2 linked regions of the Dongshaea marina genome follow. The protein of the gene in region 1 binds, or shares a complex with, the protein of each later gene. Links are inferred from orthologs where the notes say so. Each region holds a gene or a part of one and is shown in the gene's direction. Other genes may lie near its edges. The genes, in order: rppH and dapF.

Evidence for each region.
Region 2: the proteins of rppH (region 1) and dapF are in contact, whole or in part, in a solved structure (PDB 5YGU), measured with the Escherichia coli proteins. The link is inferred for Dongshaea marina from one-to-one orthologs.

The regions. Positions count from the first base shown.
Region 1 is NZ_CP028897.1:4,453,140-4,468,436, reverse strand. The notes cover bases 1,553-4,382. They hold rppH (RNA pyrophosphohydrolase), read left to right. Parts: upstream 1,553-2,626; coding sequence 2,627-3,139; downstream 3,140-4,382. Other genes in these bases: ptsP (phosphoenolpyruvate--protein phosphotransferase), read left to right, coding at 3,155-4,382; mutH (DNA mismatch repair endonuclease MutH), read right to left, coding at 1,553-1,861. Outside these bases: DB847_RS25825 (tetratricopeptide repeat protein), read left to right, coding at 1-635; DB847_RS20855 (isoamylase early set domain-containing protein), read right to left, coding at 690-1,013; more of mutH, read right to left, coding at 1,190-1,552; more of ptsP, read left to right, coding at 4,383-5,419; lgt (prolipoprotein diacylglyceryl transferase), read left to right, coding at 5,762-6,580; thyA (thymidylate synthase), read left to right, coding at 6,577-7,371; DB847_RS20825 (ArsR/SmtB family transcription factor), read left to right, coding at 7,385-7,684; rpsT (30S ribosomal protein S20), read right to left, coding at 7,745-8,005; murein biosynthesis integral membrane protein MurJ, read left to right, coding at 8,210-9,775; ribF (bifunctional riboflavin kinase/FAD synthetase), read left to right, coding at 9,838-10,773; lspA (signal peptidase II), read left to right, coding at 13,628-14,125; lspA (signal peptidase II), read left to right, coding at 14,131-14,628; fkpB (FKBP-type peptidyl-prolyl cis-trans isomerase), read left to right, coding at 14,630-15,076; ispH (4-hydroxy-3-methylbut-2-enyl diphosphate reductase), read left to right, coding at 15,076-15,297. UniProt on the Escherichia coli protein: Master regulator of 5'-end-dependent mRNA decay.
Region 2 is NZ_CP028897.1:4,778,269-4,793,543, forward strand. The notes cover bases 6,895-9,702. They hold dapF (diaminopimelate epimerase), read left to right. Parts: upstream 6,895-7,787; coding sequence 7,788-8,618; downstream 8,619-9,702. Other genes in these bases: lysA (diaminopimelate decarboxylase), read left to right, coding at 6,895-7,774; DB847_RS22410 (DUF484 family protein), read left to right, coding at 8,615-9,283; xerC (tyrosine recombinase XerC), read left to right, coding at 9,270-9,702. In the rest of the region: DB847_RS22370 (AAA family ATPase), read left to right, coding at 1-1,664; DB847_RS22375 (DUF2357 domain-containing protein), read left to right, coding at 1,681-3,387; DB847_RS22385 (gamma carbonic anhydrase family protein), read right to left, coding at 5,427-5,954; iron donor protein CyaY, read right to left, coding at 5,951-6,274; LPS translocon maturation chaperone LptM, read left to right, coding at 6,351-6,521; more of lysA, read left to right, coding at 6,527-6,894; more of xerC, read left to right, coding at 9,703-10,193; DB847_RS22420 (HAD-IA family hydrolase), read left to right, coding at 10,190-10,900; uvrD (DNA helicase II), read left to right, coding at 10,932-13,130; DB847_RS22430 (DOPA 4,5-dioxygenase family protein), read right to left, coding at 13,183-13,536; DB847_RS22435 (hypothetical protein), read right to left, coding at 13,533-13,943; DB847_RS22440 (HAD family hydrolase), read right to left, coding at 14,034-14,882; DB847_RS22445 (CBS domain-containing protein), read right to left, coding at 14,997-15,275. UniProt on the Escherichia coli protein: Involved in the succinylase branch of the L-lysine biosynthesis and in the biosynthesis of the pentapeptide incorporated in the peptidoglycan moiety. Catalyzes the stereoinversion of LL-2,6-diaminopimelate (L,L-DAP) to meso-diaminopimelate (meso-DAP).

The DNA.
Region 1 (15,297 bases):
TCACAAAACCCGCACCAGAAGCTCAGAAAAAGGTGGCTATCAAGGAGCAGTCAAAGCCAGAGCCAATCGTCGAGGAAGAGGATCCTTATGGCGCGGTTCAGATCTACCGGGAGGATGATCTCCTGAAACTCATAAATAAGGGGCTGCACCTGGAGCGTGTCGTCCTCGATGAGTGTCAGCTGGTTCAGGATATTGAGGCCAGAGCCCTGGTGATGAAGCTGCCCGCCTACCGGTTTTTATGGGGGAATATGTTAGCCGAGGGGGTCTGTGTTGATTCCAACGTAGCCCTTGGTTTTGATTTTATCTGGCGAGCGGCCCGTCAGGGGTTACCTGAGGCCCTGGCCTATCTTGGCCATGCCTATGCGACCGGGACCATGGTCAAGCAAAATGCCCAGCGAGCCATGCCCTTGATGATAGAGGCGGCCAGCCTGGGTTATCGTCCTGCACGGGTCGAGCTGGTTGAGCTTCTGCTCGAAGGCTATGGTAGTCCGCTTGATTACGAGAAAGCTTATTACTGGTTGTTGAACTCAGTCGGTGAGGAGCTCGGTGGAGATGAGCGTGAAGAGCGGTTACTCGATCGTTTGGCATTGAAGATGCCACCCGAAGTGGTCGAGAGGATCAAAAATATTGAGTGATGTCAGGTGAGAAAAGAGAAAGAGGTGGTTGGCTCAACCACCTCTTTGAGGTGGTTATTCACAAACTCGCAGCACGGAATTCTCTTCTCCATACTCGTTTGGAATATAGCCATCGGCTTGAGGGTCGTTTTGATACACTTCACGGCCATCTTGCATGATAAGCTGATAGCGAAACTGGAATTGGTCCTGCTTGTCGGTTGGAACGTTCAGGGTTGTCTTGAAGCTTCCTGATTTAAGACGCTTGAGGGCGATAGGTTTCCACTGCTCAAACTCAGCAATAATATTGACTTTTTTGGCATCGCCAACACTATTCGGATCAACTTCGAAGGTTACCTTAACCTCTGGACGAGACTTTAGGAATTTTTTGATCACCGGCATTTCAATCTCCTTATCAATACAGAATCAGTAAAGGCAAGAACTCAGAAAAGCTTAAAAAATCAGAAATTTCTTGCCTTTACTCTCCTATAGTACCCAATAATCACTCACTTTTCCCAATCATTGCTGTGAATGAATTCCGAGTATTCCACACACTCTATAGGGTTCAAGAGAGTATATTACAACATAAAATGTCGCTTGAGTATCTCATGGGTGAACTGAGTCTTGAGATAGAAGCCCCGGGGAAGGGTCATGATCGTTTGGCCATCGGAGCCAATCGCCCGGGTCAGGGCTTTACGATTGGCTGCCTTGGGTCTGAGCTGCAGGGCCTGTCCGGTTCGGGCTGTGATCGACTCCACCTCCCCGAGAGCGATCATCTCCATCAGCTCTTCCCAGTCCTGACGGAGCTTGCGCTCCTCCTCGGCTGAGGGGCTCCAGATCAGAGGAGTTCCAACCCGGCGCTCAGCCAGGGGAAGCTGTCGGTTGTACTCTATCGGGATCCACAGCACCCTGGAGAGCTTATTACGAACACTGGAGCTCTCCCAGCTCAGGCCCAGAATATCGTAAAGGGGGGCGACGCAGACAAAGGTGGTCTCTGTCGGCTTGCCCAGCTGATCAACCGGGATGGTCTTGAGCTCAATCCCTAGTTCGGGGAAATCCTGCTCCGGCTTGCTGCCGGCTTCGGCACCCAGGTGCAGCTCAAGCATCTGGCCAATCCAGCCTTTATCCCGGCGTAGATCCTTTGGGATTTGAATCTGGGCTATCTCTGCCAGCTCGGCCATCGACAAGCCAGCCAGTTGTTCTGCTCGTTGTAATAGCTGCTCTTCTGAGCCGGGAGGGATAAGTTTCATGGCGGTGCTATTTGTGAAGCGGCGAAATATTCTATGGCCTTTTAAGCCAGGATTAAAGCACTATCCTTAGTGCAGCCTATGTTACGGATAAAAAATGTGCGATGGGAGCTACAAATGAGGCAGAAGGAGCTTTCTTTTCTAATTGAATGATTTCAAAGGGTTTATTGTTACATGGATCATTTGACAATGCTTCGGTGAGTGAGTATTCACCCGGATCTTGATTTAATCCACAATGTTATCCACATCAACTCTGGATAACGGAAAAAGCAACAGATATTTTTATGCTTTTTAGTTGATTATCATCATAAGGCATCTATTTCATTCCACAAAAATGTAGATGTTAACCGGTGTTTCTCAAGATGATCAGCTTGTTTTCAAGGGATAAGTGGATAACTCTGTGAGTGTCAAGGTTCCTGTTCTTTGTATTAAAGTAATAATAATCATTTGGTTATCTTATTTGTAATGCCTTTCATCTCCCGACTCTGGGGGCGTCCCCATCAGGATCAGCTAAGTTATCCACTACCTCATTTTTATCTAAAAAATGAGAGCTATTCATCATAAACAGGTGTTAACTCATCAATAAAATGGATTTTTAAGCTTATTAAATGTCTATTTTGTTGTTTTAACCTATTTTTTGGCTTGGGATTTAAGGCTTAGAGAGCGAGTGACCTCACAAACAGCTATCCGGGATGAGGCTGATTTGCTGGTAACGGGCTATTGTGAAACAATCTCTAACAGAAATCAGTTTTTATAACAGGTGATTGCGTGGTGGATGGTGATGGATATCGTCCCAATGTTGGTATCGTAGTGTGCAATCGCAAAGGTCAGGTCTTGTGGGCCAGGCGCTTTGGGCAAAACTCCTGGCAGTTTCCCCAGGGCGGTGTCGATGAGAATGAGACAGCAGAAGATGCGATGTACCGCGAGCTGCATGAGGAGATAGGGCTAAAAAAAGGAGATGTGACTCTCCTTGGCTCAACTCGCAACTGGCTTAAGTATCGACTCCCCAAGCGATTGATCCGCTGGGACTCTAAGCCCTTGTGCATTGGGCAGAAGCAGAAATGGTTCCTGCTCTGTCTGAATGAGTCGAACGAATCTAACATCCAGTTCGGCTGCCATGGGCACCCTGAGTTTGATGATTGGCGATGGGTTAGTTACTGGTATCCGGTGCGTCATGTCGTATCCTTTAAGAGAGAGGTGTACCGACGTGTCATGAAGGAGTTTGCACCCCTGGCGATGCCATTTAACTCTCAGCGGGAGGGTAAGCGGCACCGTAAATAAGAAAGGAGATCTTAGGTGCTGACACAGTTACGAGAGATAGTTGAACAGGTGAGTGCCGCAGCTGAGCTTCAATCGGCGCTCGATATTCTGGTTAATAAGACACGGGCCGTGATGGGAGCAGATTGCTGCTCCATATTTATCGTGCAGTCACAGCAGCTATCCCTGATGGCTGCCTGCGGCCCCTGTGCCGATGCCATAGGTGAGCTCTCCCTACCTCTGGGTGAAGGGGTCCAATGGCAGGTGGCTCTGCGTGAAGAGCCGATCAATCTCGCGGATATTCATCAGCACCCCCGTTTTATCGATCTCCCCGGACTCTGTGACACCCAGCTCCATGGGTTTCTTGGGGTTCCTATCATTCACCAGCGCCAGGTTTTGGGGGTGTTGGTTGTTCAGCAACAGCAAAAGCGTTTCTTTGATGAGAGTGAAGAGTCCTTCCTGGTCACTCTGGCGGCGCAGATTGCGGTGGTGATCGCCCATGATGAGGCCAAAGGAAAGCTGCAAACAGGTTTGCATCTCGGGATCTGCCAGCACTTTCAGGGCCTTGCCAGTGCCCCCGGGATCGGGATCGCCAAGGCTTTGATCTGGAACCCCCATGTCGAGTTGGAGCAGGTGGGTATCCATAAGGCCGAGTACCCGGCCCGGCAACTGGTACGCCTGGATCTGGCCATTGAACAGGTCTTTGATGAGCTGGACAGGGTCTCCCTATGCCTGAAGGAGACCCTGTCCGGGGATACCCTTGCCATTTTTGATATCTACCGCCACCTCCTCAAGGATCCCCTCTACCTGCAGGGGATACGCGATGAGATCGGCCAGCGCAGCCATACGGCAGCGACCGCGGTCAAACTGGTGAGTGAGCGGATGGTGGCCCAGTTCTCTCAGATGCGCGATCCCTATTTTCAGGAGCGCTCCTCAGATATTCGTGATGTTGCCCGTCGCCTGTTAAGCCGGCTGGTCCAGAATGAGGTCGATCAGCAGGAGTTTCCGGATGAGTTTATTCTGATCGCCGAAGAGATAAGTGCTGCAACCCTGGCTGAGCTGCCTCGGGATAAACTTAGAGGCATAGTGTCAGCCCATGGTTCTCACCACTCCCATGCCGCCATCTTGGCCAAGGCTCTGGGGGTACCTGCTGTGATGGGGCTTAACCTTCCGCTGGATGAACTCAATCATAGCTCGCTGATCATTGATGGCTACAGTGGCGATCTCTTTGTCAATCCTGACTCCTCAACCATGCAACGTTATCGGGAGTACCAGGCCCAGGAGAGTAGCCTGATTGATGATGTGATGCATCATGAACAGGGGCCTGCGGCCCTGGAGGATGGAGTCGAGATCTCACTTTTGCTGAATATTGGGCTGGGAGAGGAACAGATCCATGATGGACTGCACTTTGATGGGGTCGGCCTCTATCGGAGTGAGTATCCATTCATGCTACAGGATAGCTTCCCATCCGAGCTGGAGCAGCAGGCAAGCTACCGGGCCATTTTGAAACATTTTCGGGATAAGCCTGTCTGCATGCGGATCCTGGATGTGGGGGGAGATAAGCTCTTGCCCTATTTCCCCGTGGTTGAGCCAAATCCCTTCCTCGGATGGCGTGGCATCCGCCTGATGCTCGATCATCCGGAGATCTTTTTACAACAACTCAAAGCGATGCTCAGAGCCGATCAGGGATTGGGAAACCTCTCTATCATGTTGCCAATGGTCACCACGCTGCATGAGATCTTCGAGTCTCGCCGTCTGCTGGAGCAAGCCTGGAAAGAGCTCAAAGAGGAGAAAGAGGGAGCAGGAGAAGAGATCACTGCGCTACCTCGTCTGGGGGTGATGCTTGAGGTCCCCTCACTGCTTTATCTGTTCGATGAGCTGGCGGGCAAGGTCGATTTTATCTCCATCGGGACCAATGATCTGACTCAGTATCTGTTAGCTGTGGATCGAAATAATACCCGGGTTTCCCCTCTGTATGATGTGCTGCACCCGGCGCTGCTGCGAGCCCTTGAGCCCCTGCCGGTGCTCGCTCGTGAGCATGGCAAGCCGCTGTCGGTTTGCGGTGAGCTGGCTGGCGATCCAATCGGTGCCCTGGTGCTGGTGGCCATGGGGTATCGGCAGTTGAGCATGAACCGGATGAACCTTTCCCGGATCAAATATATATTACGCAGGGTGCGCCTCGATGAGCTTCAGCCTCTGCTCAAGCAGGGAATGGCCGAAGAGAGCTCTGAGCTGCTGCGAAAAAGTTTCACCGACTACCTCGAGTTTAAAAAACTCGGTGGTTTTCTCAGGGCAGGGGCCTGAATTTACTAGAGCATTTTCTCCATAAATGGAGTCAATGCTGGGATGAATCTCTGGCTTTGCATCCTGACTCGCAATGCCATCCTTGGTGCTCTGCTGCAGCATCCATGCTGCAGAAGGTCAGCTTAGCAAAGCCAGAAATTCTTTTGTCCAAGCTTAAATGATGACCCAGCTTAACCCGAAGTGCTCTAAATGAGCCGGATCCACAGAGGACTCTGAGCTCTGCAGAGTCACTAGGCTTTGTGGCGTTCCTTACGTTAGCCTTTCAGAAATTCGATTGGGGCTTGAGCTCCATCGGGATTGATCGGACAATGCCGCTTCACCCGTTAACTACAGGAATATTCAGTGATTCATCATCTGGTTTATCCTCATATCGATCCTGTCGCGTTCAGCCTTGGACCCCTGCATGTGCGCTGGTATGGCTTGATGTACCTGGTTGGAATTGGCTTTGCGATGCTGCTGGCAAATGCCAGGGCGAAGCGTTCGAATGGATTCTGGACCAGCGAGCAGATCAGCGATCTGGTGTTCTACTCGTTTCTGGGGGTGATCCTGGGAGGAAGGATCGGCTATGTGCTGATCTACCAGTGGGATTACTTTATTGCCAACCCTCTCTATCTTTTCAAGATCTGGACCGGAGGGATGTCGTTTCATGGTGGCCTGATCGGTGTGATCCTGGCGATGTGGCTGTTTGGGCGCAAAAACTCCCGCCACTTCATGACGGTTGCCGATTTTGTCGCGCCCCTGGTGCCTTTCGGATTAGGTGCCGGGCGCATCGGTAACTTTATTAATGGTGAGCTTTGGGGACGGGTGACCGATATGCCCTGGGGTGTCATCTATCCTCAGGCCGGCCCCCTGCCGCGCCACCCCTCAGAGATCTATGAGTTCACCATGGAGGGAGTCCTGCTCTTCATTATTCTCAATCTCTATTGGAAGCGTAACCCGCCACGAGGTTCGGTGGCCGGCATGTTCCTGGTTTGCTATGGATTGTTCCGCTTTATTGCAGAGTTTTTCCGTCAGCCCGATCCGCAGATGGGATTCTATTTCCACTACTTCACCATGGGGCAGATCCTGTCTGCGCCAATGATTCTGATTGGCCTGACCTTTATCTTGATCGCCCACCGTAAACCCGGCTGGTTTGGTAATTCTTCAGAGGAGAAAGCATGAAAGCGTACCTGGATTTGATGCAGCATATTTTAGATGAGGGGCAGGCCAAAGAGGACCGGACCGGTACCGGGACCCTCTCTGTGTTTGGCCACCAGATGCGTTTTGATCTCCAGCAGGGCTTTCCGCTGGTCACTACCAAGAAGTGTCACCTGCGTTCGATCATCTATGAGTTGCTGTGGTTTCTTAATGGCGATACCAACACCGGTTACCTCAAAGATAATGGCGTCTCTATCTGGGATGAGTGGGCCGATGAAAATGGCGACCTGGGCCCTGTGTACGGTAAGCAGTGGCGCAGCTGGGTGAGTCAGGATGGGGAGGTGATCGATCAGATCTCTCAGGTGATCGAGCTCATCAAAAAAGATCCCGATTCGAGGCGGATGATCATCTCGGCCTGGAATGTGGGCGACCTGCCCAAGATGGCCCTGTCTCCCTGTCATGCCCTGTTCCAGTTTTATGTGGCCAATGGCAAGCTCTCTTGTCAGCTGTATCAGCGCAGCTGTGATGTCTTTTTGGGGCTGCCGTTTAATATCGCCAGCTACGCCCTGCTCACCCATATGATCGCCCAGCAGTGTGATCTTGAGGTGGGGGACTTTGTGTGGAGTGGCGGAGATGTACATCTTTACTCCAACCACCTGGAGCAGACCAAGTTGCAGCTATCAAGGGATCCAAGAGCACTTCCGCAGCTGACAATTTTGCGTAAGCCAGAGTCGATTTTTGACTACAGGTTCGAAGATTTTGTGATTGAGGGTTACGATCCTCATCCACATATCAAGGCACCGGTGGCGATCTAAGGAGTTCGATGGGATGGAACTGGCTGAGATGGAAGAGAATGCGGGCAGAGCGGCCGAGCTGTTGAAAGCGATGGCCAATCAGCAGAGGTTGATGATCCTCTGTATGCTGCTCGATGCGGAGTTGTCGGTGACGGAGCTCAATGAAAAACTCAACCTGAGCCAGTCGGCCCTGTCACAACACCTAGCACTGCTGCGGCGAGATGAGTTGGTTGCGACACGCAAGATCGCACAAAAAGTTTATTATCGGGTGCATAGTGATGAGGTGCGAGCGGTACTGGAGACCCTGTATCGCTGCTTCTGCATTCCCGGCTGAGCGGGGAGCAGGCATAAAAAAACCGGCTTAAGCCGGTTTTTTTATTGGCAGGTTGCCCACTTACAGTGCTTTGATTTTAGCACTCAGACGGCTCTTATGACGAGCTGCCTTGTTTTTGTGGATCAACCCTTTGGTTGCCATGCGATCCAGCACAGGTTGTGCTACGGCGAACGCCTTTTGAGCAGCTTCTTTATCACCAGCTTCGATAGCTGCGATAACTTTCTTTACGTAAGTACGCATCATTGAGCTGCGGCTTGCGTTGTGCTGACGGCGTTTCTCTGCTTGAATCGCGCGCTTCTTAGCAGATTTGATATTAGCCAAGGTATTACTCCTAAAACTGTCTTAGCGAGTTTATCGAAAGGCCCGGAATATGCCTTTTTTCGCGGGTTTTGTCAAACCATTTGTGCAAATAACCACCGTCCCTGTAGCAAGTGCCCAGAGAGGTGGGTAAACTGTCGGGCTGATTGTAGCAGCTTGCTGCACGTTTACACAGATTTTTTCTGTCAGAGCACCCCGGAGATACCCTTGAGTAAAAAATTAATAAAATCGGGTCTTGTTGTTTCAGTGATGACGCTGGCATCGCGTGTATTAGGGCTGGTCAGAGACATAGTGATCGCCCACCTGTTGGGAGCCGGTACCGCAGCCGATGTGTTCTTTTTTGCCAACCGGATCCCCAATTTCCTGCGGCGCCTGTTTGCCGAGGGAGCCTTTAACCAGGCCTTTGTTCCTGTGATGACCGAATATCAGAGAAAGCATGGGGATGACGAGGTCAGAGAGCTGTTTTCCCGGGTGGCCGGGACCCTGGGAATGCTGGTAGGGGTAGTGACCATCATCGGCATGATTGCATCTCCCGTGGTGTCGATGATTTTTGGCACCGGCTGGTTCCTGGATTACCTGCGTGGCGGGCCTGAGGCCGAGAAGTTTGTGCTGGCCAGCGATATCCTGAGGGTGACCTTCCCTTATCTTTTGTTCATCACATTGACCGCTATGTCCGGGGCGATTCTCAATACCCGGGGGAAGTTTGCGGTTCCGGCTCTGACCCCAATTTTTCTCAACCTTGCCCTCATCGCGGCGGCACTGTGGCTAGCGCCGCACATGGAGAATCCCGAGTTTGGTCTGGCGATCGGTATGGTTTCCGGTGGCGTATTGCAGTTTGTGTTTCAGTTGCCGTTTCTTAAGCGCCAGGGTTTGCTGGTATTGCCGAAGTGGGGCTGGAATCACCCCGGGGTGGCACGGATTCGAAAATTGATGATCCCGGCGCTGTTCGGGGTTTCGGTCAGCCAGGTTAATCTGTTGTTTGATACCTTTCTGGCCTCGTTTCTGGCCACCGGCTCCATTAGTTATCTTTATTACTCAGATCGCCTGTTGCAGTTTCCCCTGGGACTGTTCGGCATCGCGATCGCCACTGTGATCCTGCCGGCGCTGTCGAGGCGTCATGTGGATCAGAGCTCCAAGCAGTTTGATCAGACCATGGACTGGGGAGTTCGAATGGTGTTGACCCTGGGCTTGCCGGCGACCGTCGGGCTGGTGGTGCTCAGTGAGCCTTTGCTACGGGTGTTGTTCATGCATGGGGAGTTTAGCGCCCACGAGGTGCATATGGCCGCCCGTAGTCTGCATGTGTACTCCATCGGCTTGGTGGGCTTCATGATGGTTAAGGTACTGGCGCCTGGCTATTACGCCCGTCAGGATACCAAAACCCCGGTGCGTTTTGGGATCATCGCGATGATCGCCAACATGGTGTTTAACGCCATCCTGGTGTACCCCTTGAGCTATGTGGGACTAGCGCTTGCCACCGCCCTGTCCGGTATTCTCAATGCCGGAATGTTGTTCTGGGGCCTTTACCGTAAAGATGTCTACTGCCCGGGGAGGGCGACCGCCTGGTTTGTGCTGCGTTTGGTGTTCGCGGCGGCGGTGATGGGGGGAGCCTTGGAGTACTTTTCACCGCCGCTGGAGCAGTGGGTGCACTGGAGCTCATGGCATAGCATGATGGAGCTTTCCAAGCTCATCGGCATCGGCGTGGTGAGCTATCTGTTGGCGACTCTTATCTGCGGGATCCGCCCCGTCATTTTAAAAGCCATGGATGAGGGCTGATCCGAGGCGGCGTCTGGTATATAATTCGCCAGTTTGACCGTTAGCAGGGCTCGAAGATGTAGATGGAGCTTATTCGTGGAGTAGAAAATATCAGGGCGGAGCACCATGGCTGTGTCCTGACCATAGGTAACTTTGATGGTATCCACCTCGGGCACCAGGCGATCATCGCACGCCTGAAATCCAGGGGGGAGCACTACCAGTTGCCCAGCTGCGTGATGGTTTTTGAGCCTCAGCCTCAGGAGCTTTTTTTAGGCCAGGAGGCGCCGGCCCGCTTGTCTTGCCTGCGTGAAAAGTACCAGGCACTCAGGGAGCTGGGAGTGGAGCGATTACTCTGTATCCGTTTCACCCCGGAGTTTGCGGGAATGGATGCAGGGGAGTTTATTGAGAAGCTTCTGATTGAACGGCTCGGGGTCAAGAGCCTGCTGGTAGGCGATGATTTTTGTTTTGGCCGCGATCGGGCCGGTGACTTTCAGATGCTCAGTGAGGCCGGAAAGCGGCATCAGTTTGAGGTCATCGATAGCCACAGCATCCTGGTGGATCAACTGCGGGTCAGTAGCACAGCGGTGCGCCAGGCCTTGCAGCAAGGCGCCTTTGATGAGGCCCGCAGGATGTTGGGGCGTGATTATGCGATTAGTGGCCGGGTCTGTCACGGTGATGAGCTGGGACGAACCATCGGCTTTCCTACTGCCAATATCAAGCCCAGTCGGCTGGTATTGCCCATGGTGGGTGTTTATGTGGTGGATGTGATATGGTGCTCTAACCGTTATCCGGCGGTGGCTAATATCGGATTTCGTCCAACCCTGGATGGCTTACAGCCCAGGCTGGAGGTCCATCTTTTTGATTTTGATGGCGACCTTTATGGTCAGCAGTTAAAAGTCGTATTTCGACACAAGCTGCGCGATGAGAAGAAGTTTGATTCATTCGCCCAGTTGCAACAGCAGATTAGCCGGGACGCCGCGGCGGCCCGGCAGTATTTTGAATCAATTTCCCAGAAATAAGCCCAATTACGGAATTTTGGATCCATGAGTGATTATAAACATACCCTGAATCTTCCCGAGACAGGATTTCCGATGCGCGGAAACCTGGCGAAGCGTGAACCTGAGATGCTCAAGCGTTGGCAGCAAGAGGATCTCTATGGCCAAATTCGCGAGGCCAAAACCGGGAAGAAGCCGTTTATTTTGCATGACGGCCCTCCCTATGCAAATGGTGATATTCACCTGGGCCATGCACTCAATAAGATCCTCAAAGACATTATTAACAAGGCCAAAGGCCTGTCCGGTTTTGACTCCCCCTATATTCCGGGTTGGGACTGTCATGGTCTGCCGATTGAGCTCAAAGTTGAACAGAAGGTGGGTAAGCCGGGCCAGAAAGTCTCTGCGGCTGAGTTTCGTCAAAAGTGCCGTGACTACGCCAGCAAGCAGATCGCCGGACAGAAAGAGGGCTTTGTACGTCTGGGCGTATTGGGTGACTGGGATAAGCCTTATCTGACCATGGATTACTCCACCGAAGCCGAGATCATCCGCTCTCTGGCCAAGGTGGTCAAAAACGGCCACCTGCACAAGGGCTCCAAGCCGGTGCACTGGTGCACCGATTGTGGCTCAGCTCTGGCTGAGGCCGAGGTTGAGTACTATGACAAGACCTCTCCCTCTATCGATGTGCTGTTCAGTGCCGTCGATGATGCCGAGGTCGCCAGCCGTTTCGATTGTGCCGAGGGGCATCCGGGCAAGGGCGCCATTTCGGTAGTGATCTGGACCACCACCCCTGGACCCTGCCGGCCAACCGTGCGGTGGCCCTGCATGAGAATCTGGATTACGCCCTGGTACAGGTGGAGCGGGATGAGAATCCGGTGCGTTACATCGTCGCTGCTGAGCTGGTGAAAGATGTGATGGACAGAGCCGGGATCACCAAGTACCACAACCTGGGATACTGTAAGGGCGCGGCGCTGGAGCACCTTCGCTTCAACCACCCCTTCTACCAGTTCGATGTTCCGGCGATCCTCGGCGATCACGTCACTCTGGAGTCCGGTACCGGTGTGGTACACACCGCCCCTGGCCACGGTCAGGAAGATTTCGCGGTCGGTCAGCAGTATGGCCTGGAAGTGGCCAACCCGGTTGGCGATAACGGGGTTTATCTGCCGGATACCGAGCTATTTGCCGGTAAACATGTATTTAAGGCCAACACAGATGTGATTGAGGTGCTCAAAGAGCATGGCACCCTGCTGCACCATGAAAATATGGAGCACTCCTACCCACACTGCTGGCGGCATAAGACTCCAATCATCTTCCGTGCTACGCCTCAGTGGTTCATCAGCATGGATCAGGCGGGTCTGCGTCAGCGCGCCCTGGAAGAGATCAAGAAAGTGAAGTGGATCCCAAGCTGGGGTGAGAACCGTATCCAGGCGATGATCGAGAATCGTCCGGACTGGTGTATCTCCCGTCAGCGTACCTGGGGGACTCCGCTCTCTCTGTTCATCCATAAAGAGAGCGATGAGCTGCACCCTCGCACCGTCGAGCTGATGGAAGAGGTGGCCAAGCGGGTTGAGAAATCCGGCATCCAGGCCTGGTGGGATCTGGACCCGGCGGAGCTGCTGGGTGATGAGGCCGACCAGTATCGCAAGGTGTTGGATACCCTGGATGTTTGGTTTGACTCAGGTGCTACCCACGCCTCAGTGGTTGATGCCCGCCCCGAGTTTGGCGGCCACACTGCCAACCTCTATCTGGAAGGCTCGGATCAGCATCGCGGCTGGTTCATGTCATCTTTGATGCTCTCTATCGCGATGAAAGATGAGGCCCCTTACAAAGAGGTACTGACTCACGGCTTTACCACAGATGCCAAGGGCCACAAGATGTCCAAGTCTCTGGGCAATGTGATCAGCCCGCAGCAGGTAATGAATAAGCTCGGTGGTGACATCCTGCGCCTGTGGGTCGCTTCGACCGATTACACCGGGGATATGTCGGTTTCCGATGAGATCCTAAAGCGTGCCGCCGACTCTTACCGGCGGATCCGCAATACCTCGCGCTTTTTGCTGGCGAACCTCAACGGCTTTGATCCGAAACAGCACATGGTTGCCAAAGAGGATATGGTGGTTCTGGATCGCTGGGCGGTCGGCCGTGCCGAAACCCTGCAGCGTGAGATCATCGAAGCTTACGACAACTACAACTTCCACGTGGTTCTGCAAAAATTGATGCAGTTCTGCTCGGTGGAGATGGGTAGTTTCTACCTGGATATCATCAAGGACCGTCAGTACACCGCCAAGACCGACAGTGTGGCACGTCGCTCCTGTCAGACGGCTCTCTATCACATCGTTGAGGCCCTGGTGCGCTGGATGGCACCGATCCTGAGCTTCACCGCAGACGAGATCTGGCAGGAGTTGCCGGGTGAGCGTGACACGTTCGTGTTTACCGGCGAGTGGTATCAGGGACTGTTTGGCTTAGATGGTCAGGAGAAGCTCAACGATGGCTACTGGCAGCAGATCCTCGAGGTGCGTGATGCGGTTAACCGTCAGCTGGAGCTGGCACGTAACGAGAAGGTGATCGGTGGCGCACTGGAAGCGGAAGTTACCCTGTATGCCAAGCCCGAGCTGGTTGAGTCGCTGGGGCTGCTCGAAGATGAGCTGCGCTTTGTGCTGATCACCTCCAAGGCCGAGGTGAAGCCGGAAGCTGAGGCTCCGGCGGAGGCCAGCGAGACCGAGGTAGAGGGTCTAAAGGTGAGTGTGCGTGCTTCCGAGAATCAGAAGTGCGATCGCTGCTGGCACCGTACCCCTGAGGTTGGCACAATTGAGGGCCATGACGCTCTGTGTGGTCGCTGCTACAGCAATGTTGAGGGTAATGGCGAGACCCGCCAATACGCCTGATGCTAAAGCTGTTTCGTTGTGAATCGGGGCTTCGCTGGCTATGGCTGGCGGGCCTCGTGTTGATCCTGGACCAGCTCACAAAGCTGTGGATCAGTAGCAACATCCCCTATGGGAGTCAGGGCATTGAATTGAATCCTTTCTTGCGCCTGGTCTATGTATTTAACTCCGGAGCGGCTTTTAGCTTTCTGGCGGATGCATCGGGTTGGCAGCGCTGGCTGTTTACTGGCTTTGCGATCGGGATTGCCGGAGCCTTGCTGGCATGGCTTAAGCGCCTGCCGCCGAAGTCGCACTGGATAGGGATTGCCATTGCGCTGATCATAGGTGGTGCCCTTGGAAATCTGATTGATCGCTTATATCTGGGTCATGTGATCGATTTTATCGATCTTTACCTCAATTACGGCCATTTCCCAAGGTTTAACCTGGCTGATTGCGGTGTCTGTGTCGGCGCACTGATGCTGGTACTGGAGAGTTTCTTCAATAAGAAGGAGGAGTCTTAAAAGTGATGGGACGACTGTTTCGCTGTGAATCAGGGCTTCGCTGGCTATGGCTGGCGGCCCTTGTGCTGATCCTGGATCAGCTCACTAAGTACTGGGTGAGTATCTCCATTCCCTATGGTTTTCAGGGGATTGAGCTGACTCCCTTTTTGAACCTGGTTTATGTGTTTAACCCAGGTGCCGCCTTTAGCTTTCTTGCCGATGAGTCCGGTTGGCAGCGCTGGCTATTTACCGGCTTCGCCATAGTGATCGCGATTGTCTTGTCGGTTTGGCTCAAGCGACTGCCTGCAAAGTCCCGTTGGTTGGGGATCGCCATTGCATTGATCATAGGTGGTGCTCTGGGCAATGTTATTGATCGTATCCACCTCGGGCATGTGATCGATTTTATCGATTTTCACCTGGGCGGTAGCCACTACCCGGCCTTTAATCTGGCCGATAGTGGCATCTGTGTCGGGGCGGTGATGCTGGTGTTGGAGAGTATCTTCAATAAGAAGAAGGAGTCTTGAAGTGACAGATACCCTGATTAGTGATCATAGTGAAGTGACCTTTCACTTCACCATTAAGCTTGAAGATGGCTCGGTCGCAGATACCAGCCGGACCCAGGATAAACCCGCCCGTCTCAAAATGGGTGATGGCAGCCTGACCGCAGGCTTTGAGGCTTGCCTCAAAGGGCTGAGTATCGGCTCGAACAAGAGCTTTACCCTGGCCCCCGAGGATGCCTTTGGCATGTCGAACCCGGATCAGATCCACCACATGGAGGCTGCGCGCTTCTCTCCGGAGATCGAGCTGGAGCCCGGGGTGATTGTCGGCTTTGAGCAGCCAAATGGCGGGCAGGTTGCCGGAATGATCCGTGAGGTCCAGGGCGACTCGGTGACGGTGGACTTCAACCATCCACTGGCGGGTCAGACCCTGAATTTTGATGTAGAGATCCTAGATGTGAGTAATCCCGGATGATGGAAATTTTACTGGCAAACCCCCGCGGCTTTTGTGCCGGCGTGGATCGGGCAATCAGTATCGTTGAGAGTGCCCTGGAGAAATTTGGGGCTCCCATCTATGTGCGTCACGAGGTGGTGCACAATCGCTATGTGGTGAGCAAGCTGCGTGAGGCGGGGGCTGTGTTTGTTGAGGAGCTCAGCGAGATCCCCGACGGCAGCATCGCCATCTTCTCTGCCCAC
Region 2 (15,275 bases), 320 kb from region 1 along the record:
GGATAGATATACTTGATGAATACATCCAAACTAATCAAGGGCGAGAGGCACTAAAAAAACACTCTATTAACAAGCAAGTTCAGTCCAGTGACTTGCTAATAAAGCAAAAAAACAGTGAGCTGAAACAAATAGAGAGTGCTTTAGATACGAAGGAAAAAGAGTTAAGCGATATAGATAAAGAGATTCTTGAACAAAAAGATAAATTATCCAAGACAAAAGAAGAGGTTGAGAATAAGCTCCTATCAAAAAACAAGGCTTTGCAAGAAGCTCAGCAGTCATTAGAAAGCAAAATAAAAAAATTACAAGATGAGTGTTCAATAATTGAAAAAAAATATGATAGATTTGTAACGCTTGATCAAGTAAATCAGGAATTGAAAGACCTAAGCCGAGATAAGGAAAGATTAGAAATAGCAATCCGTCACTGCAAACGGACCTTAGGTGATCCAGAAAGCATGATCGAAAAAATTACAGAAGTTCATGCTGTAATGGACACTTTAGGTTACTCTCAAAGGACTTCAACTCAAGAAAAGTCCATTCAGGAGTATCGACCAGAATCATCAATTTGTGAATTTAAACCAACACATAAAAATACTCTTAACTTCATTCATACGATAACACAGTCAGTTAATGATATGGATGGCCGTGAACTTAGTGAGGCTGAAGTTGCTAATCTGTTAATTTGCATGCAACAAAACCTTATGATGATATTACAAGGCCGCCCTGGGGTTGGAAAAACATCTACAGCTATTAATCTTGCGAATGCTCTTGGTATTCATAAAAGAGGAAACGGATTAAACAACTCTGATTTTTTGAATATTCCAGTTGCACGAGGATGGTCAAGCTCTCGCGATCTTATCGGGTTTTATAATGGGCTTAGAGATATATTCCAACCCGCTAGAACAGGACTTTATGAATTCTTGATTAATGGGGAAAAAGAAGAAGCCAAAAATCCACGAATAGTTCTTCTTGATGAAGCGAACCTTTCACCAATTGAGCATTACTGGAGTGATTTTATTGGTTTAACTGATAAAGAAGGGATGGACCGTGCAATTGATACAGGCATAAGTGGCGATAAGAGATTTATACATCCTGCTCGCAATAACACACTGCGATTTATTGCTACTGTAAATAATGATAGCACTACTGAGCCATTGTCTCCTCGCCTACTTAGCCGAGCGCCAGTGATCTGCATGGATAATATTGATATCAGTACAGAAGATACGCTTGGTGGCGAGCTAACTGAACTTGATGGTGTCTTAAGTGCAAACATGATGGAAAGAATATTTGGTCGTTCTGCAGATAATGATGACAGATGCAATGGTGATGATTTAGCTGAGTGCTTGCATAATATTATTAACATTGGAATTAAAAATGCCCCTGCACTAAGAGAATCGCTCCAGATTAATGGCCGAAAGCAACAAGCAATTACAAGTTATCTAAGGGTGGCTGGCAGTATAATGGTTGACAATAAGGCTCTAGCACAAGATTTTGCAATGTCTCAATTTGTACTACCTCATCTCAATGGTGAGGGCGAAAAAGTACGCTATGCTATATTGGAAATGATAGAGCAAGCCAGAAGTAACTGCTTAGATCGTAGCGCAAAAATTATGGAAAAAATCCTTGAGGATGGTGATAGCTACTTACAAAGCTACTCATTTTTATAAAATCCGGAGCATTTATATGATTCTGGAACTATTCAACTTAAAGAGATCTGAGGGTGACTGGGAGTCAATCACTCTCAATCCCATTGGTGATCAGAGGATACAGCCCGCTGTTGCTGAAATTCTCGAGACTGATCAAATAAAATTCAGGTTAAGCTGTCAAGGAGAGTATCAATCCGCAAAGCTTATTATTGAATCTATTGAGATTGCTGGTAGATTGGTGAACTCCGACTCCCCAATAACATCATTTGAATGGATGCCAAGTCATAATAGAAAGTTTGGCTACGATGCTCTTTTTCTGCATTTTTTTGGAGTAGCAAACTTAGCCATTGAGCTTTCTAATAGTGATAATGACTCAGTCATTGAGTTATTCGAACCCATAAATATACATGGTCGAAGGATAACAGCTGAGAGAGCAGAGTCGATGCTGAAATATATATCTAATACAGCTGATAAATACATTTTGGAGACGTTAAGTCCAACATCTTTCGGCTCAAAGTTAACTAAAGATGGAATCGCGCCAGCAGATTTACTTGATCGGCTAGAAAAATCATTGTCTGAAGTTGACTTAGCTATAAGGAAAGTTATCAGTCGACCTATCACAAGTCTACGTTCAAATCCTAGAGTAATTTACAACCCAAAGGCAGAGTTAATAGATGATTTATCAACTGAATGGATTGGTGAGCATGCTGGGTTAGGTCAGGATGCAACATGTGAAAATGACGGCCTATTTAAGTTTGGTTTTCATTGGAAAGGTATGCCAGACGTACGAGTTAATTCTCCATATCAGAGCATGGATATTTATGAAAATCAACTAATAGCTTTCTACTTAAAAAAACTGGTAGCTGAAAGTAGGCGTATCTACAACCAATGTAAAACCCACCCCAAAAAAAGGATCTCTTATTCATCAGGTGCAATCCGGGATGGTTACGTCAGCTTTTATGATGTATCAAACAAAAGCATCAAATCTGCAACAGCCAAATATGCCCACAGAGCAAAAATATGCGTTGAAAATGCAGAGAAAATATTGAGAGCATTTAATAAACATGTCCCCACAACTAAATCACCTCATCGCTTAGTGGTTACTGAAAAAATTAAAAACAACCGTCACTACGCACTGCTAATTAAACATATTAAAGAATGGCTAAATGTCCGCCATATAAACTGGATTGAAAAACATGTTTTAAGCTCTGTGAATTCAACACCATTACTATTTGAATACTACACTGTATTGTTAACTGACAGCTGGTTAAAAAATAATGGCTCTAGTAATTCTAACGGATTATTTGATGGTAGCATTAGAGGTCGACGAGCAAAACTATTATATGAGCCAACATACCCATCGCCTAGATATAAAAGTATATCAGAGCATGGCATTTGGAGTTGTGATATAAATGTGATAAAAGGTCGACGCCCAGATATCGTAATTGATATTGACTACGATACCCCTGAAGAGAGAGAACTTGTAATATTAGATGCCAAATGCCGTAAGGAAAATATAGTACTTAGAGATGAACTCCCTACTTGCAGCATTAAATATGGCTATGGAATTCGGGATGCTAATGGCAAGAGTCCAGTTAAATCAGTTATAATGTTACATCCTCAACCTAAGTTTAAAAATGATGAGTTCCTTGATTTTTATTCTTCACCTCACGGGCTGTCTCTTGATCAGATCTCCAAGCCTGAAGTCATAGCCTCTCTGGCAACCATAAATCCTCGAAGATAATCCTGAAGTCGATTCCAACCTTCCCAGAGAGTATCCCAGCCTGCGATCCCGCTTCGTTTGGTATCATTGAACCCTCCCAGCTTTGCAATCTCCTGGTAAGCCCACTCCAAACTCGGTTCGAACGTTTGCTTCTTATTGCGCAGCAAGATCAAGAGCTTAATCTCTTCTCCGGTAAGCACTCGTGACGCACTTATCTGACTGACCTCCTTCGCCTCTTTAATCAGGCCCAGCTTCTTCAGGCTGAGTGGCAAGGTAAAACTCTCCCGCAACTGCATCAGCCGAACCGCTGAAAAGCCAAGTATCGACGCCATTCGCTCCAGATTGTCTACCGACCCCATTCTTAGCTCTTCTACACCTGCACCGGATTTCCAGGCTTTGTGGAAATCCTCCACTCGCCATCTGGCCGTGTAGCTCTGGATAACTTTCAGGGCCTCTTCCAGAGTTGAAACTGGCTCGCTGGTCAGCAGAAGCCAGCGGATCGGCTCTGCACCATTAGGCTGACCCAGCTCTTCAGCCAGTACTGCGTTGAGGGTGAGAGTTCTGCCCCCTGAGTGAGGGTCAATGAGCTGCTAAAGACTTGTAGCCTCGCCTTGCGAGTCGGCCGATTCTTCCGTTTCCCATGCTTATCTACCATCCCTTTTTGAGGGATATGAAGCTCATATCCGCCCAGGGAAGCTTGGGAGCGCAGATGTTCATCTAAAGGGAGTCCGGACTCTTCCACTTTGCGCATATGCTTTGCCCGCACGATAAATCTTTCTTGGTGCTCCTTCTTATCCTTGAGATAGTCAAAGATATCTGCTTCTCGATCACAAACGGTGATCACCCGGGACATCAGCGCTCCCATCCTGTGTCGGCAAAGGGCTGACGCATCGGGCCACTTACCACTCTCTTTCTCGTCTGCATCCTCAGGGTTATCCGGCCGCAACCACCACTCCTGATGAACCAACCCTATCGTTTGCTGCGTTCGGGCATTGAGTAGTAACTGGGAATGCACCCAGAATCCTCTTGATTTATCCTCCTTCTTTCCTAATTTCCCCAGCTTCGAAGCGGCTTGGTGCTTGTAACTTAATGAAGAGGTGTCCTCCAGAGCCAGGAGTTCGGGAATATCCTGGGCTATCTCAACTGTCCTTTCAAAACCAGCCTGACGTATTTTCATTGGTTCGACCTTTGGATTACGGATAAAGCGATAGCTGCCTTCAAGCAGGGCATCGTCACCCTCACAGGAAGCGGCCAAAGATTTCCCCACATGTCTACCACAATGGCTGGCGAGTGTGACTAACCGGGCTGTACGCCGCACGTCTCCAAGCTGTGCCGAACCAAAGATGTGCTGGGCCCAGCGTTGGGGATCATGGGGAGAAATCTGCATCGTATGAGTACCTTGAAACGGGATTATACGATGATCAGATCACTCTATGCTCAGAAAGTTCCCCTGCTCTTGAGATGTGTAGAAGAGACAGCCTCACGGGTTAATGGGTATAGCTCGCGCATATCCAGTTTTAGGAGCCCAGAGGATAAATATAAATAGTCAGGGCAATGAGTTTGGATTATCTAAACTACTTGAGGTTTTAGTCCTCGATCATTAACAAAGTAGATAGCCATAAATCCTAGCGTTCATCAGAAATGATAGATATAGACAGTACAAACAGGGATTCAACTCCACAAGTTTGTACTGTCTTATATAAAAAATCAATAAGGCCCGCAACACGATAAGATATGCTCCCCTTAAGAAAGCCCTAACCAAGGCTTAAGAGATTTCATTCCTTCGAGGCAGGACGCCGAGCCACGAAGCTCGATGTCGGGAACATCGTATGCGTAGTGAGATTTTGCTTACTTTTGACGATACAAAAGTAAGGTGCCGTCGGGCACCCCCGACAATATGGCGAAGCCATAACATCAGTCCGAAGGACAGATAAGCATTCACGCTGTCCACGCCCGGACAATTGTGCCGCAGGCACAAAGAAACTGACCGCAGGTCAAACCTTATCCCGCCCGCAGGGCATCAGCTCAGCGAGCTGAAACCCATGCCGGTAAGGCGATACCTACAGATACTGCTCCTTAAGCCGTACGTAGTTCTCCGACGAATACTTAAAGTGCTCCCGCTCGGCATCGGTCAGCGGCCGCGCCTGCTTGAGCGGATTGCCATAGTAGAGGTAGCCGCTCTCAAGCCGTTTACCCGGTGGCACCAGGCTGCCGGCACCAATCAGCACCTCATCTTCCACCACCACGCCATCGAGCACCACGGCGCCCATGCCGACCAGCACCCGGTTACCTATGGTGCAACCGTGTAGCACCACCTTATGCCCTATGGTGACATCTTCACCCAGGATCAGCGGATAACCGGGATCCCCTTCCCCCTGGGAGTGGGTCACATGCAGCACAGAGCCATCCTGGACATTGCTGCGATCGCCAATTTTCACCCAGTTGACGTCGCCACGGATCACCGCGGTGGGCCAGATGCTGACATCATCGCCCAGGGTCACCTCGCCGATCACCACCGCACTCTCATCAACCATCACCCGCTCCCCGAGCTTTGGGGTGTGTTGCATGTAGGGACGCAGATTATTCATGATAGCTCTCCAAGCTCAACCGGCTCACCGGCCTGCTCGCTGCAGCACTGGGCCATCAGCTCGCTCAGCTCGCGGTTGTTGCGATTATCTATCCAGCGGCCCTCTTTGTAATCAAAGTGGAAGCCACCCGACTTAGCCGCCAGCCAGATCTGGTGCAGGGGCTCCTGACGATTGATGATCATCTGTGAGCCATTTTCAAACTCCAGGGTCATCACCTTGCCACTGGTCTCATAATCGATATCCACACCACACTCATCGATCCGCTCCTCGATCAACTGATACAGATGATCGGCCAGCGCATGAAATTCACTATCATTCATCGCGTTTTATCCTGTTGCAATTCTCTCGATCAATGCGATTATAAGCGTTCGATTGTTTTTGGATAGTGAAACCTCTATGCGCATCAAACTGATGGTGACAGCCCTCTTTGCCGTTTTTGCTCTGGCCGGTTGTGGTCTTAAAGGCCCCCTTTATATGCCACCTCCCGCGAAAAAGAGTGAGGCAACCCAGCCCCAGACTCAAACCCAGGCGCCACCTCAGCAGGACACCCCCCAACAGAAGGAGTAATCATCTTGCAGCCATTTGCATATAACGAGAACGGACAGCTCAGCATCGAAGAGCTGGAGATCGCCCCACTTGCCCGGCAACATGGGACTCCCCTTTACCTCTATTCTCGCCAGGCGATTGAGCAAAATTGGCTGCAATTTGATGGCGCCGCCCGGTTTAACCACCGATGTTGCTACGCGGTGAAAGCCAACCCCAACCTCGCGATTCTGAACTTGCTGGCGAAGTTGGGGGCCGGATTCGATATTGTGTCGGGTGGTGAGCTGGCCCGGGTGCTGGAAGCCGGCGGCAGCGCGGACAAGGTGATCTTCTCCGGCACCGGCAAGAGCCGCGAGGAGATCGACTACGCCCTGGATGCCGGGATCGGCTGCTTCAATGTCGAATCGACCCAGGAGCTCACACGGATCGCCGAGCGTGCGGCACACAAACAACAAACCGCTCCGGTCACCCTGAGACTCAATCCGGATATAGATGCCGAGACCCACCCCTATATCACCACGGGCAAGAAGCATAACAAGTTCGGGATCCCCAACAATGAACTCGAATCCCTGATCCAGCTCTGCCTGGAGCACCCCCACCTGGAACTTCGTGGGCTGTCCTGCCACATCGGCTCTCAGCTCACCTCGGTGTCCCCCTTCATCCATGCCTTCGAAACCCTGCTTCAGCTCTATGATGAGCTGGCATCGGAGGGCATCGAACTGCCCTGGCTCAACCTCGGAGGAGGGCTGGGGGTTCGCTACCATAAGGAAACCCCGCCGGCACCCGCTGAGTATATGCAGGCGATCGCCGAGCGCCTCGGTGAACGCAGGGTCAAGATCATCTTTGAACCCGGACGCAGCATAGTGGCCAATGCAGGCCTTCTCATCGCCCGGGTGGAATATATCAAGAACAACGGACTGCAAAACTTTGCCATCACCAATGCAGCGATGAACGATCTGCTGCGCCCCGCCCTCTACCAGGCGTATCAGCCGATCATTCCGCTGAGTCGGGATAATGACTCACCGCTGGCCACCTATGATGTGGTGGGGCCTATCTGCGAGAGTGGTGATTTTCTCGGCAAGGACCGCGAGCTCAGCATCACCCAGGATGATCTTCTGGCAATTTGTGGCAGCGGAGCCTATGGCTTTTCGATGTCCTCCAATTACAATAGTCGATGCCGGGCCGCTGAAGTCATGGTTGATGGCCAGCAGTCTCATCTGATCCGCGCACGAGAACAACAAAGCGATCTATGGCGCGGAGAATCTATGTTGCCCTGACAAAGGAGTATCAATGCTGGTTCATTTCTCCAAAATGCATGGACTGGGGAATGACTTCATGATGGTTGACTGTGTCACCCAGAAGGCATTTTTTAACAAGGATCTGATCCGCCGGCTGGCGGATCGTCATCTTGGAGTTGGATTTGATCAGCTGATCCTCATCGAGCCCCCCTATGACCCGGATCTCGACTTCCACTACCGGATCTTTAACTCCGACGGCAGCGAAGTCGAGCAGTGTGGCAACGGAGCCCGCTGTGTTGCACGTTTTGTGCAGATGAAGGGCCTGACCAATAAGCAGCAGATCACCGCCAGCTGTCGCGGTGGCCAGGTCAAGCTCAAGCTTGAAAAAAACAACCTGGTGGCGGTCAACATGGGGGTGCCCGACTTCGAGCCCTCCAAGATCCCGTTTCGGGCGCGCCAGAGCGAGAAGAACTACCTGCTACGCGCCGATGGTCATACCGTGATGTGTGGTGTGGTCTCCATGGGTAACCCCCACTGTGTCATCGAAACCGATACAATCGCCGAGGCCCAGGTGGAAACGCTGGGCCCGCTGATGGAGCGCCACGAGCGCTTCCCGGATCGGGTCAATGTGGGCTTTATGCAGATCCACACTCGGGATGCGATCTCGCTGCGGGTTTTTGAACGGGGTGTCGGTGAGACCCGCGCCTGTGGCAGCGGCGCCTGTGCTGCGGTCGCCGTGGGTATCTATCAGCAAAAGCTCGCCAGCCAGGTGGAGGTCACTCTCCCGGGTGGTAAGCTGACCATCAACTGGAAGGGTGGCGACTCTCCCCTGTATATGACAGGGCCCGCCGAGCATGTTTACGATGGGCAGATACAGCTATGAGTGAAGAGGCTATCGTTCACTACCTGAGTGAAAATCCGGACTTTTTTTTGCGCCACCCCCAGCTGCTGGGCTCGCTCAAACTGGATCATCCCGAGCGGGGCGTGATCTCGTTGACCGAGCTGCAGCTTGGCAAGCTCAGGGAGCGGATTGCCGAGCAACAGGAGGAGATCACCGGCCTGCTCACCGCCGCCAGCTACAACGAACAGCTATTTAGGATCTATGCCGATCTCTATGTGGAGCTACATGACTGTAAGACCCTGGCCGATCTCCAGGAGCTGATCGAGCAGAGCTTTCTCAAGCAGCGCCATATCAGCGCCTTTCGCCTGCTGCTCAACCCGGCGGTTCATCCCCAGGAGTTTGACAGCAACCATCACATCGACCTTCGAGCCTTCAAGAAACTGCAGATGCACCGGCTTGGCGGCGAGGGCTGCTACTTTGGCCGGATCAGTCAGGCCGAGAAGCAGCAACTGTTCGGTGATTATGCCCTGGTCAACTCGGTGGCCCTGGTGGCGATTGGCGAACATGCACAGCTGGGCATACTGGCCTTTAGCAGTGCCGACGCCAGCCACTACACCCCGGGGATGGATCCCATGCTGCTGGAGTTGTTGTGCCGGATGATCGCCGTCATCCTGCCGGAGATGATAAGCCACTGTGAGCAAGATTAATCCACTCCCCGAGAGCCTCGGGGATCAGCTAGGGGCCTTTATCGAGTTTCTTCGGGTTGAGCGCCAGCTCAGCCCCCACACCCTGAGCAACTACCGGCGTCACCTGCTGCAGTTTGCCAGCGAATTTGATGAGATGGGACTGACACACTGGCAGGAGCTGACCAGCGCCGATGTGCGCCAAGCCACCAGCGAGTTACATCGCCGGGGCGCCGGTCAGCGCACCCTGGCGGCACGCCTTTCCGCTCTGCGCAGCTTTTTAGACTACCTGCTGCAGCAGGGGGTTCTGGAGTCAAACCCGGCCAAGTCGATTTCTGCACCCCGCCAGAAAAAGGTGCTACCCAAGAATATGGATGTGGATGAGGTGGCCCAGCTGCTGGATCTTGATGACGATGATCCGATGGCGATTCGCGATCGCGCCATGATGGAGCTCATCTACTCCTCGGGACTGCGCCTGTCGGAGCTGGTGGGGCTAAACCTTGGCGATATCAACCTGCGCAGCTGTGAGCTCAGGGTGCTGGGCAAGGGCAACAAACAGCGCCAGCTGCCGATGGGAAAAGTGGCCAAACAATGGCTACAACACTGGCTCAAGGTGCGCGGCCAGTTTGCCCCTCCCGGAGAAGAGGCTCTGTTTGTCAGCAAGCACAAGCGGCGGATCTCCGCACGCAGCGTGCAGCACAGATTGCAGCACTGGGGAATGCAGCAGGGGGTCTCAAGCCATATCCATCCTCACAAGTTGCGCCACTCCTTTGCGACCCATATTCTCGAGTCCAGCGGCGATCTGAGAGCTGTGCAGGAGCTGTTGGGGCATGCGGATCTCTCGACCACCCAGATCTATACTCATCTGGATTTTCAGCACCTGGCCCGCATCTATGATGATGCACACCCAAGAGCCAAGCGGAATAAGAAATGATGCGCTTCATTCGAAACATTGGCGAGATAGCTGCAATAAGCTTCGACCTCGACGACACCCTGTATGATAACCGGCCGGTGATCGCCCGGGCGGAGCAGTGGATGGTTAGCAACCTGCAGGCACGCCACTGCCAGGTGGCTGAGCTTGGGCTATCTCACTGGCGCACTCTCAAATCCGAGCTGCTGAAACTAATCCCGGCCCTGGCCGACGATCCCAGTGCCTGTCGCCATCGCCTGGTCGAGTGGGGACTGACCCGCCATGGCGTCCCGGCAGCCGATGCCCGCCAAAGCGCCGATCTGATCCTCAGTGGCTTCTTAGAAGAGCGCGCCAGGATCCAGGTCTCCCCCGCCACCCTCTCGCTTCTCAAGGCTCTTGGGGAACGCTGGCCACTGGCTGCCCTGACCAATGGCAACCTGCCGCTGGAGAAAACCGTGCTGCAGGGCTGTTTCAGCCATGTGGTTCAGGCGGGCAGAGGCCTTCGGATGAAGCCCGAGCCCGATCTCTTTGAGCAGCTTGCGGATGAGCTCAAATTGGAACCCTCACAGATCCTGCATATCGGCGATCATCCGCTCACCGATGTCGAGGGGGCTCGAAGGGCTGGCTACCTCAGTGGCTGGCTGAATTTAGCGGGTCGCCCCAGCCCACAGCTCACCACCCTGCCCGATCTTGAGATCAGTGATTTAGAGGATCTCCGAGTGCTGTTATAATGGCGAGCCCATCGCCATTTCGGAACAGTACATGAGTGAATCAATCCTGACTCAGGGTCTAAACCCCCCGCAGAAACAAGCTGTCACAGCCACAGAGCAAAACCAACTGGTGCTGGCTGGTGCCGGGAGTGGCAAGACCCGGGTCCTGGTTCACCGCATCGCCTGGCTGCTGGAGACCGGCCAGAGTTCCTCCTTCTCCATCATGGCCGTAACCTTTACCAATAAGGCCGCCAAAGAGATCCGCGGCCGGGTTGATCAGCTGCTCGGAGGCCATCACCTGGGGATGTGGCTCGGGACTTTCCATGGCATCGCTCACCGATTGCTGAGGGCTCACTACCAGGAAGCCGGACTGCCGGAGGCGTTTCAGATCCTCGATTCAGACGATCAGTACCGGATCCTGCGTCGCCTGCTCAAAGCGATGAACCTGGATGAAAAGAAGTGGCCCCCCAAGCAGATCCAACACTACATCAACCGTAAGAAGGATGAGGGCCTCAGACCGGCGCACATCCAGCCCTATGGTAACCCGGTGGAACAGACCTGGCTCAAAGTGTATCAGGCATATCAGGAGCAGTGCGACCGCGCCGGACTGGTGGACTTTGCCGAGCTGCTGCTACGGGCCCACGAGCTGTGGCTCAATCACCCCGAGTTGCTGCAGCACTACCGCGAACGCTTCAGCCACATACTGATCGATGAGTTCCAGGACACCAACCGCATCCAGTATGCCTGGCTGCGGATGCTGGCCGGAGATGAGCTTTCCGTGATGATTGTCGGCGATGACGATCAGTCGATCTATGGCTGGCGTGGCGCCGAGGTGGAGAATATTCAGCGCTTCATTGATGATTTTCACGATGTGAAGACCATCCGCCTGGAGCAGAATTACCGCTCCACCAACACCATACTCAAGGCCGCCAATGCGCTGATCGCCAACAACAAGGAGCGCCTGGGTAAGGAGCTGTGGAGCGAGGCGGAGCAGGGGGAGGCGATCTCAGTCTATACCGCATTTAACGAGACCGATGAGGCACGCTTTGTGGTTGATCAGATCAAGAGCGCTCACCTCAAGGGGCGCCCGTTGAGCGACTGCGCCATGCTGTATCGCAACAACGCCCAGTCACGGGTACTGGAGGAAGCGCTGCTGCAAGCCTCCCTGCCCTATCGCATCTATGGTGGCCTGCGCTTTTTTGAGCGCCAGGAGATCAAGGATGCCCTGGCCTATCTGCGCCTCATCCAAAACCGCAACGACGATGCCGCCTTTGAACGAGTGGTCAACACCCCGACCCGGGGCATCGGCGATAAGAGCCTGTCGCTGGTGCGTGATTGCGCCCGGGATGAAGGGTGCTCGCTGTGGCAGGCAGCCCTGACTCTGCTGGATCGCCAGTCCCTCAAGGGAAGAGCGGCATCCTGTATCGGCGGCTTCATCCAGCTGGTGAGCGACCTGGAGCAGCAAAATAGCGAACTGCCGCTGCATGAGCAGGTGGACCAGGTGATCTGGCAGTCGGGCCTCAAGGCGATGTACCTGGCCGAGAAGGGTGAGAAGGCCAAGGCCCGGGTCGAAAACCTTGAGGAGCTGGTGACCGCCTGTCGCGAGTATCTCTCTCAATACGAAACCGATAGCGAGATGAGCCCGCTGGCAGCCTTTCTTAGCCACGCCGCCCTGGAGGCGGGTGAGCAACAGGCCGATGAGTTTGAGGATGCGGTACAGCTGATGACTTTGCACTCGGCCAAGGGGCTGGAGTTCCCGCTGGTGTTTATCACCGGGGTCGAGGAGGGGATGTTCCCCAGCCAGAGCTCTGCCGAAGATTTTGCTCGCCTCGAAGAGGAGCGCCGCCTGTGCTACGTGGGAATGACCCGTGCCATGGAGAAACTCTACCTGTGTCATGCCGAGAACCGGCGGATCTATGGCCGGGAACAGTATGCCCGCCCCAGCCGCTTTCTCAAGGAGCTGCCGAGCGAGTTTGCCGAGCCGGTACGCCTCAAGACACAGGTGCGCCGCCCAAGCTCCTCGGGCTATGCCCCATCCGGCTTTAGCAAACAGGCCTATAGCCCCAAGATGGCGATGGATAGCCCAGACAGTGGCTTTAACCTGGGCCAGCAGGTGATGCATCCCAAGTTCGGTGAGGGCACCATACTCAACTTCGAGGGCAGCGGTGGTAAGACCCGGGTTCAGGTGCGATTTGAGCGTGAAGGCACCAAGTGGCTGGTGCTGCAATATGCGCGGCTGGAGGCGGTTTAACCGCCTCCACTGTGCCAGCTCGGGGCCGGATTGCAGCTGATATAACCGGTCCTTAGCCTCCAAACAGCGCCAGATTCAGAGGACTACTCTCCCCCAGCCAATAGGCATGCTCGGTGTGATCTTTGAGATCATCGCCGGTGACCCCATGCACCAGAATACTCAGCCCCTGGCGATGGGCCTCCAGCCAGGAGATGAGGCCCGCAAACTGCCCGGAATCAAAGGCAAGCTGACAGCTCCAATGAGGATGAGGCCCAACCCGCTTTTTATGCAGTCGTCCCATCTCGGCGCCGAACCTGATTTTAGCCTCCTCACACAGGGAGGTCGCCTGGGCCAGGGTCGCTTTATTATAGTAAACATGCGCATGATAGAGTTGATGTGCATTGACCGGAAATTTTTCCTGATTCATTTTGATTCCTCTTTGGGTTGAGGTTTTTCAGCGGCAGGAAGCCTCGGCGGCTCAGAGCGCTGTTGCAAAGGAGCGGTTCCCGTGAACAGGGATGCCGAACGTTGCACTATCCCTTGCTCACAGCGCCCCTGATACTCCAGCCAATGGGCGGTATTGCCAATCAGCACCACACTGCCGGAGATGATAAAACTGCCCGCCGGGATCACTACGCCAAAGGCCAGCAGACACAGGGCGGCCTCTTCACCGCTCCCCTGACAGATATACAGGGTCTCGGCCTGGTTATAACTCAGCTCCCAGCGGGGCATCGCCATCTCACAGCTGCGGTACTCTTTGGGTGGCGCGGCGGTTCTGGGCAGGAACACACATCCTGCCAACACACATACCATGAGTACCCACAGCAGTCGCATACAGCTCATGAAAAACCCGGATAGGCTCCCTCATCCCGGCTGCGTTCACTGGCCAAACCACAGCCAGACACAAACAGCTACCTTTCTTGATTATGACTCAAGGGCGGTAAACTGCAGACGTTCCAATAAACTCAGATTGGCTTCAAGACCGGTTTGATTTATACACAGCCGGGTTGAGATCTGCCGGACACTTTCGGGGTCAAAGTCTCGGGTCGCAAACCCCAGGGCATGATCGGTAAAGGCATGGCCAGCATCATCCTTTGCCCCCTGATCGTCAGAGGTTGCGATCGTATCGACTGAGATCCTGTAGATGGCTGCAGTCTCGGCGATAGCCCTTTGTTTATTCACTGCCCTTGGCAGTATGTCAATGGTGCGATTGGCCCCGTTAATCACCATCAGCTGTGAGCATAGGGGTATCTTGCTCATCGCCTGGCGATAGGACTCGACCTGACGATCCACTGTATCTCGCCGATGAAAAGGGGGCTTGAGCCAGATCGAGAGGCTGGTTTTCTTGATCTCTAAAAAATCAAACTGATCATCCCTGTTGTCCTCGATCATCTCAAGTAACAGAGGCAGGCTCTTTTCAAATAGGCCCATGAATCCATAATCATGGAGCCTCTTCGAGCCAACCTCCCGACCATACCCGGCATACTCGGGGAAGATCACCAGCTTTTGCTGCTGCTCCTCACTCAGGTGTTGCTGAAGCTGACGGATAACCTGGGTGATATCCGGTCCATCCTCAAGGGTCGACAGCTCCGGGCGACCACTCACCAGTCCCACACCTACACCATGCTCAGCCACCAGAGCGGCGATCTTCTCAATGGCGCTCTCTGGAACCCGCCCTCGCTCATCGGTCAGGTTGTGATCGATATCAAACAGGAAAAATTTAACCGGCCGGCTCAGGGCCTCGTCTAGACGCTGCTGATGATCCCGTGCCATCCCCTTTTCCTTGCAAACAGAGCTTGTAAGCCATACCAGATCCCAATTGAGCCATTAATCCAAAACAAACGAATTCTTGACCAGAGATCGCCAAAACTTTTCCCGGAACTCCCTTCAGGGTTTGTAATCGAGATCGATGCCACCGGTGATATATTTTTCGAGCTCCTTGATGGTAAATGTCTGCTCAGAGATGATCTGCTTGATCACATCTCCGATACTGACCACACCAACCAGGTGCTTATTCTCAACCACCGGCATGTGACGCACACACTTGTCAGTCATCAACGCCATACACTCCTGGAGGCTGGTCCTGGGCTCGACGTAACAGACCTCGGTACGCATCAGCTCAGAGACAGGCGTCTCCTTGGAGAGCCGCCCATGCAGGATCCCTTT